Regions from separate parts of the Methylobacterium sp. 190mf genome, predicted to be linked through region 2. Evidence: riboswitches for the same ligand, from Rfam matches in the RefSeq annotation. Region 2 holds a riboswitch; the other holds the start of a gene.
The links. Region 2 has a riboswitch for thiamine pyrophosphate ahead of thiC (phosphomethylpyrimidine synthase ThiC). Riboswitches for the same ligand answer to the same signal wherever they lie in the genome.
Positions count from the first base shown of each region.

Region 1: linked by a shared signal. The riboswitch ahead of thiO (glycine oxidase ThiO) and the one ahead of thiC (phosphomethylpyrimidine synthase ThiC) in region 2 are both predicted to bind thiamine pyrophosphate.

Region 1 is NZ_FNVI01000011.1:48,869-55,856, reverse strand. It holds gene C4T42_RS14665 (transglutaminase family protein) at 1-576, shown strand, start outside; gene C4T42_RS14660 (peptidase) at 621-1,373, shown strand; gene C4T42_RS14655 (thiamine phosphate synthase) at 1,432-2,088, opposite strand; gene C4T42_RS14650 (thiazole synthase) at 2,085-2,888, opposite strand; gene thiS (sulfur carrier protein ThiS) at 2,891-3,103, opposite strand; gene thiO (glycine oxidase ThiO) at 3,100-4,323, opposite strand; TPP riboswitch at 4,388-4,516, opposite strand; gene C4T42_RS14635 (TIGR02281 family clan AA aspartic protease) at 4,750-5,256, shown strand; gene C4T42_RS14630 (glycosyltransferase) at 5,654-6,775, shown strand; gene C4T42_RS14625 (adenylate/guanylate cyclase domain-containing protein) at 6,864-6,988, opposite strand, start outside.
Region 2 is NZ_FNVI01000021.1:57,467-64,454, reverse strand. It holds gene C4T42_RS22770 (flagellar protein FlaG) at 1-217, opposite strand, end outside; gene C4T42_RS22765 (hypothetical protein) at 454-990, shown strand; gene thiC (phosphomethylpyrimidine synthase ThiC) at 1,013-2,899, opposite strand; TPP riboswitch at 2,971-3,076, opposite strand; gene C4T42_RS22755 (alpha/beta hydrolase) at 3,191-4,021, shown strand; gene C4T42_RS22750 (restriction endonuclease) at 4,037-4,411, shown strand; gene C4T42_RS22745 (acyltransferase family protein) at 4,528-5,598, shown strand; gene C4T42_RS22740 (hypothetical protein) at 5,605-5,850, opposite strand; gene C4T42_RS22735 (hypothetical protein) at 5,951-6,451, opposite strand; gene C4T42_RS22730 (hypothetical protein) at 6,636-6,988, shown strand, end outside.

The DNA of each region.
Region 1 (6,988 bases), on a different contig from region 2:
ACGCACGGCGTCGTGCGCGGCACGGTGGAGCGCCTGCCGGACGAGTTCTACCTGCGCGACACGGACCTGTGCGCCGCGAGCCCGGAGTTGCACGCCTTCGCGGAGCGCGTCGCCGCCGAGGACGACGGTGCGACCTTGGCCCGACTCCACCGGCTGATGGGGGCTGTCCACGGTGCTGTGGCCCACGAGCCCGGTCCCGCGAGCGGCGCGGTGCCGGCCGGCAAGGCGTTCGCGGCGGGCCGCGGGATCTGCCAGGATCTCGCCCACGTGCTCATCGCCGCCGCCCGCCACATCGGCATCCCGGCGCGCTACGTCGCCGGCTACCGGGCCCGGGAGGACGGGCAGGCGGATGTCGAGGCGCCCCACGGCTGGGTCGAGGCCCTGGTGCCGGATCTCGGCTGGGTGGCGTTCGACCCGTGCTACGATGTCAGCCCAACGGACAACTACATCCGCGTCGCCACCGGCCTGGACTATCTCGGGGCGGCGCCGATCCGCGGCAGCCGGACCGGCGGTGGCACCGAGACACTGGACGTGAAGCTCCGGGTCGAGCAAGGCAGGGCCGCCGCTCAATCCTGACCGTCCCGACCCCGGTCCGCCGACCGCACGAGAGCCCGAAAACGATGACCTACTGCGTCGGTGTCCTGGTGGAGGAAGGGCTGGTCATGGTCGCCGATACCCGCACCAATGCGGGGCTCGACGACATCTCGACCTACCGCAAGCTCCACCATTTCAACGTGCCGGGCGAGCGGGTGATGATGCTCGCCTCCGCGGGCAACCTCTCGATCACCCAGTCGGTGCTCAGCCTGCTCCAGGAGGGCGTGCCCGGTGAGGAGGAGGGTGAGCCGCCGCAGAAGCTCGTCGAGGCGCCGACCATGTTCCAGGCGGCGCAGCTGATCGGCCGGGCCATCCGGCGGGTGCGCGCCATCGAGAAGGACGGGTTCGAGGCGGCCAATATCCGGTTCTCGATCTCGCTGCTGTTCGGCGGCCAGATCGGCACCGGCGAGATGCGGCTGTACCTGATCTACTCCGCCGGCAATTTCATCGAGTGCAGCACCGACGCGCCGTTCCTCCAGATCGGTGAACACAAGTACGGGAAGCCGATCCTCGATCGGGCGGTGAAGTACACGACCGACCTCTATGACGCCCTCAAGGTGAGCCTGGTCTCGATGGATTCGACCATGCGGTCGAATCTGGGCGTCGGCCTGCCGATCGACATCGCGGTCGCCCGCCGGAACGCGCTGACGCTCGAGGTGAACCACCGGATCGAGGCCGGCGAGGGCTACTTCCACGATCTGCGCGAGCGCTGGTCGGCGGCGCTGCGCGCGGCGCACCGGGCGATCCCGCGCCCGCCCTACGGACCGTCCAACGCCTAGGGCAACCACAGCATCGGCCGTCTTGCTCCGCGGCGCTCGCCGGGACGGGGGCAGATTTCTACGTGGCTGTCCGAGCCGCTGAAGACTCCGCTGCGCCCCAGGCCTCCAAGAGCGCCCGGGTCGCGTCGGCCGGATCCAGGGCGCGCATCGGGCCACCCATGACGGCGAAGCCCGCAGCCCCCGCCGCGCGACAGGCCCCGATCATCTCCGGACCGACACCGCCCAGGGCCACGATCGGCAGGCCCACCGTGCGTGCGGCGGCGATGCCCTCCGGTCCGAGAGCCGGTCCGTAACCGGGCTTGCTCGTGGTCGTGAAGATGGGGCTGAGGGTCACGTAGTCGGCGCCGGCCCGCGCGGCGGCCGCGGCCTCACGCGGCGCGTGCGCGGAAACGCCGATGAGCGCAGCCGCGCCCAGGGTGGCCCGCGCCGCCGCGATCACCTCCGGTCCCGAGCCGCCGCCGAGATGCACGCCGTCGGCACCGAGGGCGCGCGCGAGCGCGACATCGCCTCCGATCGTCAGGACGCCGTTCGCGGCCCGCACGCGCTCGGCCACGCGCGCGCCGAGGCGCAGGCGGGCATCCGCCTCCAGGTCCCTGTCGCGGAACCAGATCCAGCGCCCGCCGCCGTCGAGGACCGCCTGGACGGTCTCGGCGAGGGGCCGCGGATGCCCGTGCCGGTCCGTCACCGCGAGCAGCGGCGACGGCAGCGCCCTCACGAGCCGACGAGGCCGAGCTGCGGGCTCGACGGCTCGGCCCGGCCGCGGCGGGGGATCCGCCCGGCGCGGTGCGCGTCGCGCCCGGCCTCCACGGCCCGGCCCATGGCGCGAGCCATCCGCACCGGATCGTCGGCCTTGGCCACGGCGGTGTTGATCAGGCAGGCGGAGGCGCCGAGCTCCATGGCGATCACCGCGTCCGAGGCGGTGCCGATCCCGGCATCCACCACTACCGGCACCGTCGCCCGGCGGCAGATCAGCTCCAGGTTGGCCGGGTTGGCCACCCCCATCCCGGAGCCGATCAGGGAGCCCATGGGCATCACCGCGGCGCAGCCGAGATCCTCCAGGCGCTGGCACACGATCGGGTCGTCGTTGCAGTAGGGCAGCACGACGAAGCCGTCGTCCACGAGATGGCGGCAGGCCTCGATCAGCTCCATCACGTCCGGGTAGAGCGTCTCGCGGTCGCCGATCACCTCGACCTTGATCCAGTTGGTGTCGAGCGCCTCGCGGGCGAGTTCGGCGGTCATGATCGCGTCGCGGGCCGTTTCGCAGCCGGCGGTGTTCGGCAGGAAGCGCTTGCCCTTCAGGATCTTGACCGTGTCCGAGCCGTGGCCTTGGAGCGAGACCCGGCGGATCGAGGCGGTGACCACGTCGGCGCCGCTCGCCGCGACGGCGTCGCGCATGATCGCCTGCGTCGGGTAGCCGGCGGTGCCGATAAACAGCCGGGACGACAGCCTCACCCCGGCGATGGTCAGGCTGTCATCCCCGCCCTCGGGGCGCGGCGGCGTGTGACTCTGGTCCATGCTCAACCTCCCTGCATGGCGCGGACGATCTCGACCCGGTCGCCCTCCGCGACCGGTGTCTCGCCCCAGTCCCGGCGGCGCAGAACGCGGCCGTTCAGCGCGATGGCGACGCCCTGCGGGCTCTCGATGCCGCTCTCCTCCGCCTCCAGGCGGAACAGGGCGTCCACCGTCTCGACCGCGCAGTCGCGCGGCTCACCGTTGACGAGGAGTTTCATGCCGAGGCCCTCAGCGCTTCCGGCTGGCCGAAGCGCGCGCGGGTGAAGGGACGCGCCACCTCCGGCAGCGCGCCGCGCAGCACCAGCGCGGCAATCGCGTCGGCGGTGACCGGGGCGAGCAGGTAGCCGTTGCGGTGATGCCCGGTGGCGGCGACGAGGCCAGGGGCGATCGCGTCGAGGATCGGTGCGTCGTCGTCCGAGGTCGGTCGGTAGCCGCTCCACACAGCCTCCACCTCCATCTCCTCGATGCCGGGCAGCACCCGGCGGGCGCCCTCCAGCAGGGCGTAGAGCCCGCCCGCGGTGACGCCGGGACGGAAGCCGCAATCCTCCACGGTCGCGCCCACGACGAGCTGGCCGTCGCTCTTCGGGGCCATGTGGACCTGCTCGGTCCAGACCATCCGCGCCAGGGTACCGGTCCGGGCGGTGGTGCGCAGGGCCAGGGACTGGCCCTTCAGCGGGCGGACCGGAAGGGCGAGCGCGTCGGGCAGCAGGCCGCCCTCCCCGCTCCAGGCGCCGGAGGCGAGGATGACGGTCTCGGCCGCGACGACGCGGTCGCCGGCGCGGATCCCGGTCACGCGGCCGCCCGACCAGTCCAGGGCGGTGACGGGGGTCCGCTCAACCAGGATCGCGCCGGCGCGGCGGCAGGCCTCGGTGAGGGCGTCCATGACCAGACGGGGATCGACCTGATGGTCGAGCGGGCAGTGGATCCCGGCGGTGATGGAGGGGCGCAGGCCCGGCTCCAGGCGCCGCACCTCGCTGCCCGGCAGCCACGTGGCCTCGAGCCCCGAGCGGCGCTGCAGCTCGTAGCGGAAGCGCAGGCGCTCGACCTCGTCGCGGCCGACCGCCAGCACCAGGGTGCCGTCGGCGCGGTAGTCGATCGCGCGGCCGGACGCGGCCTCCAGGGCGTCGCGGAACTCGGGCCAGAGCCGCAGCGAGTCCAGGGCGAGCGGCAGCAGCGGATCGGAGCCCGGCTCGTGCTCGGCGGCCGGGGCCAGCATGCCGGTGGCCGCGAGGCTCGCGCCCGCCCCGATCGTGTCCCGCTCCAGCACCGTCACGGCGCGGCCGGCCCGGGCGAGGCGCCACGCGATCGACAGCCCGATCAGCCCGCCGCCGACCACGGCGACGTCCGTCCGCGCCGGAAGGGTCGCCGGCGCGACGCTGCCGTCCGGGTTGCGGCGGCGGCCGATCGGTGAGGCGGGTCGGTCGAGGGGCACAATCATCTCCGCGGATTGCCGTCGCGGAGATCGGGCCGTGCGCTTCGGTGAGAAGCTGTGGCCTGCCTTTCAGGCGGCCGCGGTCCAATCCCTACGCCGGTATGAGCCGGATCAGGTTCGAAGGATTTCCGCGCCGCAGGTCCTGACGGACGTGCCAGCGGTTTCTCAGCCCCTTGCCGGGGATCTCCCTGGAACAGACGCAGATGTGGCTCCCCGGCCGCTGCCGGTCAACCCCGCGCCGCGAGCATCCAGTCGTTCCCGCTACAATCCGCGGATCCCGGTGACGATCTGGACACCAAGCGGAGCGGAATCGGCGCGCGCGCCGCGGCGGCGACCGCGATCGCGCACCATCCCTTCACCGGTCTGGCATCTCATCACCGGGATTCCGGAACGTCTCCGGTCGCCGGCACTCCACGTCACGGGCGGACTCGCGTGCGCGCAATCCTATTGATCTGCCTGCTCGGCTTCCTCGGTGTCACGGCCGCCTTGAAGCTGCGCGACGGCATGAGGCCGGCGCCGGTGGCCCTCGCCGTCACGCCGCCGCCGGAGCCCGTTCCCGCAGTCGACGCCGCCGGTGTGGCTCTCCAGGCCGGGCGCAACGGCCACTTCTTCGTCAACGCGCTGCTGGACGGCCGCTCGCTGCCGATGATGGTCGATACGGGAGCGAGCGCCTGCGCGTTCTCCGAGGAGGATGCCGCGCGGATCGGGATCCGAGTTACTCCGGCCGATTTCACCCGCGTCTGGAACACCGCGAACGGCACGGTCCGCGTGGCGCCGATCCGGATCGCCATCGTGCAGATCGGATCGATCACGGTCCGGGACGTCGATGCGGTCGTGATCCCGCGCGGGCTCCTGTCGACGAGCCTGCTGGGCATGTCGTTCCTCAGGCGTCTGCGCGATTTCGGCATCTCCGGCAGCACGATGACGCTCAGGGGCTGAAGCGGCCGGAGATCGACGCTAATCTGTCTGGTCGAGGCGCGCCTGTGGCGGGCCCCGGGCCTGCACCACGGGATCGGCTGCGGGCCCAACGCCCGCGCCGATGACCTACGGCGTTCGGGCCTCGTGCCAGCCCGATGGCGGGTGTCTCCTGATCCGCTCGACCAGTCTATCGGTCGCGGGTATTTGCAGTCATAAGACTGTGAGCCGGAGTATTTATATATAACTGGCCGATTATATGTCGTTTCAGATATTTAATCCAAATTTTGCCGAAGGACATGTTTGTTTTGTCAGCGCATTCCAGCAATGCTAGGAGCGTTCATGACTGCGCATCCGACGCGTGAGCGCACGACGGGACGGCTTCGGTATGAAGAATCGCGGATCGACGATCTGTTTGTCCATGATCGTGAAGGACGAGGCCCACGTTATCCGGCGTTGCCTCGATTCTGTTCGTCCGATCATCGATCATTGGATCGTCGTCGATACCGGCTCGACGGATGGAACCCAGGATGTCGTCCGTGCCGCGCTCGCGGACATACCGGGTGCCCTGGTCGAGCGCCCCTGGGTTGATTTCGCCTTCAACCGGAACGAGGCCTTGAAACTCGCGCGGCGTCACGCGCAGTACGCATTGATCATCGACGCCGACGATGAGCTGATCATCCCGGCGGACTTCACGATGCCGAAGCTGCGTGCGCCCGGCTATCGGTTCGAGATCATCGACGCGCACACGCGGTACTGGCGCAACCAGCTGGTCAGCACCCGGGAGAACTGGCGTTACCGGGGCGTCCTGCACGAATTCCTCAGCTGCCCCGGCGTGACAGAGACACCGATCCTCCCCCTCGCGATGCGTCGGGGCGACGACGGTGCCCGCCACCGCGACGCGACGGCGGACGCGCGGGATATCGCCGTCCTCGAGAAGGCGCTGGCGGTCGAGACGGACCCCTTCATGATCGCCCGGTACACGATGTACCTCGGCACGACCTACGACGCCGCCGGCGAGTACCGGAAAGCGCTCGCCTGCTTCCTGAAGCGGGCCGATCTCGGCGGATGGGACGAGGAGGTCTATTTCAACTTGCTGATGGCCGCGGTGAACGCGGAGCGCCTCGACGAGCCGGAGGACAGGGTGCTGCAGCTCTACGAGCGCGCCACCGCAATCCGTCCGGGACGGGCGGAGGCGCGCCACGGGGCCAGCCGATTCTGCAGGCTGAGGAAGCGGTTCGCGGAAGGCTATCGTTACGCCGAGGCGGGCTTGGCTCTCGAGCTTCCGAGCGAGGGCATCTCCCTGAACCCGTGGGTCTACGAGTACGGCTTGCTCGACGAGTTCGCCCTCAACGCGTACCACAGCGGCCAATTCAGCGCCTGCGGACATGCCTGCCTGAAGATCCTCGAGCAGGCGCATGTCCCGCGGGAGGTCGCCATACGCGCCGGCGCCCTGGCCCGGGACGTGATGGCGCAGATGATCGATCCGGTCTGGGGTTGCCGGCACACACCCTACGCTATGCCGTTCGTGCCGACGTGGTGAACCCGCACCGCGCGGATCGGCTGCGGGCCTCAGATCTCGGCTTATCTCCGCGAGCGCCGCGTGACGTCGGGACCGATCAAAGGGCCGCTCAGCTGGACTTGCGCGGGCGCAGGAATTTCGGCCGGAACACCGCCATGGGCTCGTCGAAGCCGTTGAGCCGGTGCTCTCCCATTGGGATCGGGTCTCCCCAGAGGAAGTCCACAAAGGGCTTCG
Region 2 (6,988 bases):
CGACCACCTGGAACACGATCGAGCTGGTGTCCGGATCCTGGATGTACCGCGCCTTGCCGCCGTTCGTGCCGATGTCGAGCTTCACCGCGGGCTCGAGCGGCTTGGCGGACGTCTCGGGCTCGGGCGCCTGCTGGGTCACGGCGGCGGCGGCCGTCGCTCCGAGCGCGTCGAGGCCCTGCGGCCCCGGCGTCGTGGATGTCAGCGTTCGGATCTCCATCGCCGGTCTCCTGCGATCCTGTGATCGAAGGATTGAGGCGCGGTCCTGCCTAATCGTTCCTTAATGGCGACCGCCGGTCCACCGGATGATGTGGCGGAATCGGAGATGCGATGAACATCGCGTTACCTGCGCGACACAAATCCGTGCTGAATTTTCTCCTGGGTCGACTCGGCGCCCAGCCGGTTCGTCTTCCCGCGACGGGACTGCGGCCCACCCCGCGCAGCGTGGAGCACGCGATGTACAGGATCTCGGCGATGCTCGTCTTGGCGACCAGTCCCGCGCTCGCCGCGCCGGCCGCGGCTGGCGATCCGGGTACGCGCGCGCCGTTCATCCGCGAGCACCGCTGCGCCGTCGTGGAGCGTCTCGACGCCATCCACAGGCGCGGGCCGGTCGACGTCTCGCGCGACCGCTTCATCGTCGTCGCGCCGCACGGACAGGCGCAGCGCTACGTCCAGTGCATCTTCCAGGATCGGGATACGCGGATGTTCTGCGAGGCCGCGTCGGGCGCCTACGGGCCACCCGGCCGAAGGCGCCTGCGGCTGGATGCGACGGCACGGCAGGCTCTGGCGGCGCTCGGATACGTCCAGGCGGACCCGGCGGAGAACTTCGCGCGCCTCGTGGAGCTGGGATCGCCGCCCGACACGGGCATCGCCGCGGATCTGATGCTCGCGGCGCTGCACGATGCCTACGGCGCCCGCCCAGGCGACATTCTCGATATCGAGGCCCCGCACGGCGGAACGCCGGGGCGGGGCTGCGGCGCGCCCGAATCCTGAGCGGACCGGGCGCGCGCCCGTCTCACTCGGCGGCGTCGACGTAGAGCTTGCCGCCCTCGGCCAGGAACTCCTGCGACTTCGCCCGCATGCCGGCCTCGGCCTCGGCCTTCGACATCGCGGGCGCCGCGCCCACGACTTCGCCGGCCTCCTCCATCGCCAGCACCTCGGCGCGCAGGTCCTGCGTGATCTTCATCGAGCAGAATTTCGGCCCGCACATCGAGCAGAAATGCGCGACCTTGTGGGCGTCCTTCGGCAGGGTCTCGTCGTGGAAGCGCCGGGCGGTATCCGGATCGAGGCCCAGGTTGAACTGGTCCTCCCAGCGGAAGTCGAACCGGGCGCGGCTGAGCGCGTCGTCCCGGAGCTGCGCGGCGGGATGCCCCTTGGCGAGGTCGGCGGCGTGGGCGGCGATCTTGTAGGTGATGACGCCGGTCTTCACGTCGTCCCGGTCCGGCAGGCCGAGATGCTCCTTCGGGGTGACGTAGCAGAGCATCGCGGTGCCGAACCAGCCGATCATGGCGGCGCCGATGCCCGAGGTGATGTGGTCGTAGCCCGGGGCGATGTCGGTGGTCAGCGGGCCGAGGGTGTAGAACGGCGCCTCGCCGCACTCCTTCAGCTGCTTCTCCATGTTGACCTTGATCTTGTGCATCGGCACGTGGCCGGGGCCTTCGATCATCACCTGGCAGCCCTTGTCCCAGGCGACCTTGGTCAGCTCGCCGAGCGTCTCCAGCTCGCCGAACTGCGCGGCGTCGTTGGCGTCGGCGATCGAGCCCGGGCGCAGGCCGTCGCCCAGCGAGAACGAGACGTCGTAGGCCCGCATGATGTCGCAGATCTCGTCGAACCGCTCGTAGAGGAACGATTCCCGGTGCCCGGCCAGGCACCAGCGCGCCATGATCGAGCCTCCGCGGGAGACGATGCCGGTGACGCGCCGGGCGGTCAGCGGCACGTGGGCGAGCCGCACGCCGGCATGGATCGTGAAGTAGTCGATGCCCTGCTCGGCCTGCTCGATCAGCGTGTCCTTGAAGACCTCCCAGTCGAGCTTGAGCGGGTCGCCGCCGACCTTCTCCAGCGCCTGGTAGATCGGCACCGTGCCGATCGGGACCGGGCTGTTGCGGATGATCCACGAGCGGATGTTGTGGATGTTGCGGCCGGTGGACAGGTCCATGACCGTGTCGGCGCCCCAGCGGATCGACCAGACGAGCTTCTCGACCTCGTCGGCGGCCGAGGAGGTCACGGCGGAGTTGCCGATGTTGGCGTTGATCTTGACCAGGAAGTTCCGGCCGATCGCCATCGGCTCCAGCTCGGTGTGGTTGATGTTGGCCGGGATGATCGCCCGGCCGCGGGCGATCTCGTCGCGGACGAATTCCGGGGTGATGAAGGGCGGGACCGAGGCCCCGAAGCTCTGGCCGTCCGCGAGCGCGGCCTCGGCGCCCGCGAGCATGGCCTCCCGGCAGACGTTCTCGCGGTGGGCGACGTAGATCATCTCCTCGGTGATGATCCCCGCGCGGGCGAACTCGTACTGGGTCACCATCTGGCCCGGGGCCGCCTTGCGGATGGTCCGCTCGGCGGGGCAGGGGGCCACGAGCTTGTCGCCCGCGAATCCGTTATCCTCGGGCTTCACCGCGCGCGGCGCGACGGCCGCGTAGCCGCGGGCGGCGACCCAGGGCTCGCGCACGCCGGGGAGGCCGGCATTGAGGTCGATGCGGGCATCGGTCTCGGTGTAGGGGCCCGACGGGTCGTAGACCCGCACCGCTTCCTCCTTCGGATCGGAGAGGACGATCTCGCGATAGGGGACGCGGATGTCCGGCCGCCCGGCCGGGTTCGCGTACGCCTTGCGCGATCCGGTGACCGGACCCGTGGTCACGGTCTCGGGGCTGCCTTTCACGTCCTTCGGGAGAACGGGTGCGTTCATCGTGGGCCTCTCCTCGTGCTGGAGCGGTCCGGTCCACGCGATGGCCGAGATGAGATGAGGTCGCGCGAGATGCGACCGCAGGTTCCCGTCCCTCCGCCGGTATGAGCCGGATCAGGTTCAAGGGTCAGGGCAGCGTGCCCAATCTCAGCCCTCTTCAGGGCCCCCCTCGGAACGGTTCCAGACTCGGGCCCGCGGACGGCTTTGTCAATGCTGACCGGCCGCCCTAGAAAACACATCCCCGAAACCGTTCGTCCGAACGCACGCGTTCTCCCCCGCCGCAATCGCACCGCAATGCGCCTCATCGCCGGCCTCCTGCTCGCCGCGCTCCTCCTCTGCGGGCTGGCCTGCGCCGCGCTCGCGCTCGGGCAGCGCCGGTTCCTCTATCCGGGCGCCTTCGGGCCGCAGAACCCGTGGACGATCCCGCCGGGCCTCGCGACGATCACGGTCGCGACCCCCGACGGCGAGACCCTGCACGGCCTGTGGCGGCCTCCGCGGCCGGGCTGCGGCGTCGTCGTGAGCTTCCACGGCAACGGGTCCCGCCCCGAGCCGCACGCGGCCCGCTTCGCCGCGGAGCCCTGGCGGGCGCGCGGCTGGGGCGTGCTCACTGTGGCCTATCGCGGCTATCCCGGCTCCACCGGCAGCCCCAGCGAGGACGGGCTGATCCGCGACGGGCTGGCGGCCGTCGAGGCCGCGCGGGCGCGGGCGCCCGACGCGCCGATCCTCCTCCACGGACACTCCCTCGGGGCCGCCGTGGCCGTGGCCGTCGCCGAACGGGTGCCGACGATCGGCCTGTACCTGGAGGCGCCGTTCGACTCGATGACCCACACCGTGCGGCTGCATGTCCCGCTAGCCCCGATCTGGCTCCTGCGCGACACGTACCGCTCGGACCTGCGCATCCGCGACGGGTCGGCGCCCGTGCTGATCGTGCAGGGCCGCGACGACACGGTGGTGCCGGCCAAGCTGGCGCGGAACCTCGCCGAGGCGGCCGGCCCGCGGGCGCGGATCGACGTGATCCCGGGGGACCACGTCTCCATCCTGGGGAGCCGGGATCGCGAGGCCGAAGCGCTGTTCGGACAGGGCGTCGGTCCGGCTTGCCCGCAGCCGGTGGACCAGCAGGGGTAGGAGAGGGAGGCTCGCGTGGTCGGACGGCGCTCGCAGCGCTGGAGCGCCGAGGATCCGGACGCGCCGGGCGTCCCGGGCCCGCCGGACCCGGTCTGCCCCCTCTGCGAGCGCCCGATCCCGCGCCGCGCCCGCTCCAGCCTCCATCACCTCACGCCGAAGCTGAAGGGCGGGACCCATCGCGGCACGGTCCGGCTGCACCAGATCTGCCACTCGGCGATCCACGCCCGCTACAGCGAGGCGGAGATCGCCAAGCGCCTCGCCGACGTCGAGGCCCTGCGCGCCGATCCGGAGATCGCGCGCTTCCTCGTCTGGGTCCGCGGCAAGCCCGACGATTTCCACGCCGCCACGCGCATGACCCGCGAGCGGAAGTCGGCGCGCCGCAAGATCTGACACCTGCCCGGCCGGCGTTTACCGGGCGTTCGTCACATCCGCAGGTGGCCGCCGCCCCGTTCCTTGCCGTCAACCCGAACCGGTCCAGGATCGCCCCGATCGCGAGGGTTCGGACGATGGCCGGGGTCGGGGATACGGGGGATCGACTCGCCTGGGTCGATATCGCCAAGGGGATCTGCATCCTCCTGGTCGTCATGATGCATTCGGTCATCGGCACCGGCGAGGCCATGGGCGGCGAGGGCTTCCTCCACCCGATCGTCGCCTTCGCGAAGCCGTTCCGCATCCCGGACTTCTTCCTGCTCTCCGGACTGTTCGTCGGGCGGGTGATCGACCGCGACTGGCGCCTGTTCTCCGACCGCCGGGTCGTCCACTTCGCCTATTTCTACCTGCTCTGGCTGGTGATCCAGTCGGTCGCCAAGTACGGCAAGATCGTCGGCGATGCCGGTCCCGCGGCCTTCGCGGCGCATCTCGCCCACGCGCTGATCGAGCCCTATTCCAGCCTCTGGTTCATCTACCTGCTGGCGGTGTTCTCGGTGGTCACCAAGGCCCTGCGCCGCGTGCCCGGCGGCGTGCTCCTCGCCGGCGCCGCCCTGCTGCAGATCGCCGACATCCGCAGCGAGTCGACCCTGATCGAGGAGTTCTGCGCCCGCTACGTCTACTTCGTCGCGGGCTACCTGTTCGCCGGGCGGATCTTCGCGCTCGCCGACGCGGCGCGCCGCCGCGTCCCGCTCGCCCTCTGCGGCCTCGGCGCCTGGGCGGTCCTGGAAGGCTGGCTCGCGCTGACCCCGTCGGGCCTGCCGGATCATCCGACCCTCGCCAGCCTGCCGCTGGTGAGCCTCGCCCTCGGCGGGGCCGGTGCCCTCGCGATCGTGGTGGCGGCGGCTCTCATCGGCCGCGCCGGCGGTCCGGTCGCCGAGGCGGTCCGGACCTGCGGCCAGCGCTCGATCGTGATCTACCTCGCCTTCTCGATGCCGATGGCGGCGACCCGGGAGATCCTCGTGCGCACCGGCGCGATCGCCGATATCGGCCTCGCCAGCCTGACCGTCATGGCGATGGCGGTGGTCCTGCCGCTCATGCTGGAGCGGCTGGTCCGCGGAACGGCGCTCGACCTGCTGTTCGTCCGGCCGCGCCGGTTCCGGCTGGCCGGGTCCGGGCCTAAGCCGAGCCCGGCCCTGCAGGCGACCTGAGGGACCTCAGCCGTCGAAGGCGATACCGATCCGCCGGCTGCGCCGCCACGCCACGGTGGCCGGGCGCGGTTCGGTGCCCGTGCTGACACGAAGCGCGAAGCGGTCCGGCACGGCCTGATCGTCCTCGACCTCGATCTGCGCGCCGACGTCGGTGGCGTCCCAGACCAGGCAGCTCACCTCGCCGCCGTCGAGCAGCACGGCGCCGAACGTGAAGGCGTTCTTCCGGAAGGTGCCGCGGCGATTCTCCGTCATCAGCTCCTCCGTCCCGTCTCGTGGCTCCGCGGAGCCGGACGATGCCGGATCGCGGTTAACAGGGCAAATACGTTCCCGTGCCTGCCCTGCTCGACCGAGATCAGTACTCGTCGGGATCACCCCGGTAGCGGCGTGGCCCCGGCCCGTAATCGTCGTCGTAGGAGCGGCGCGGCGGCGGGCGGTCGTAGTCGCGGCGGTCGCGGTAGGCGTCGCGCCGGTCGTCGTAGCCGTCATTCCGGTAGCCGCCCCCGCCGCCGTAGGCACCCCCGCCGCCACCGCCGTAGCCGCCGCCGTAGCCCCCACCGCCGCCCGCGTTGATCCGCGGAGCGTACCAGCAGCTCTTCGCCTGGCCCGGCGCCGGATCGCCGAAGGTCTGGGTGTTGCAGGGCACGACGCCGCCCTGCGGGAACGGCCGGCCGTTCGTCCGGCCGGGCACGCCGTAATAGACGTTGGTGGGATAGGGCATCCGGCAGACGCCGCCCTCCTGCGCGCAGCCGACCAGGTTCACCGTGTCGAGCTGGTAGGCCTGGGCCGGGGCGGGTGCCAGCGCGCCGCCTCCCAGCGTGATGGCCCCGAAGGCCAGAGCGATCCGAATCTGCACGTCCCCGATTCCCCCGTGGTTCGCGGTGCGGGTGCCGAATAATCCGGTCGGCGGCTTCCGGCCAGCGGCCGCGCTCGCTATGGCGTCGCACAAGGATGCGCGCGGGCCGGTCCGCGGCCGGCGCGACGGTGATCGGGCGGAACGCCCCGTCGTCGGACGGGAGACGGCGCCCCGGGAGGCCTTGATGAGGGATGCGTCCGCGCAGGAGCTTCTGCTGCTCAGCGCACTCCAGGAATGCCGGATCCAGCTCGACGCGGCGCGCAAGGACGAGGCGGCCCGCGCCGCCGTCCGGGAGGAGCTCGAAGCCGCGCTCCGGCGCGAGGCCGCTCTCGCGGCGGCGATCGTGGAGGAGCGCGAGCGGACCGAGGCGGTCCGCCTCGTGCTTCAGGCGCTGTTGATGAGCGTCCGCCGGTTCGGTCTGCGCCGGCGCCTGTTCGGGGCGCGCATCGCCCGGCTCGGCCGCGAGACGCCGGATTCCGGTCCGCAGGCGGCCCGCCATCCCGTGCTGCTCGCCGAGGCGCGACGGGTGCTGGGTAA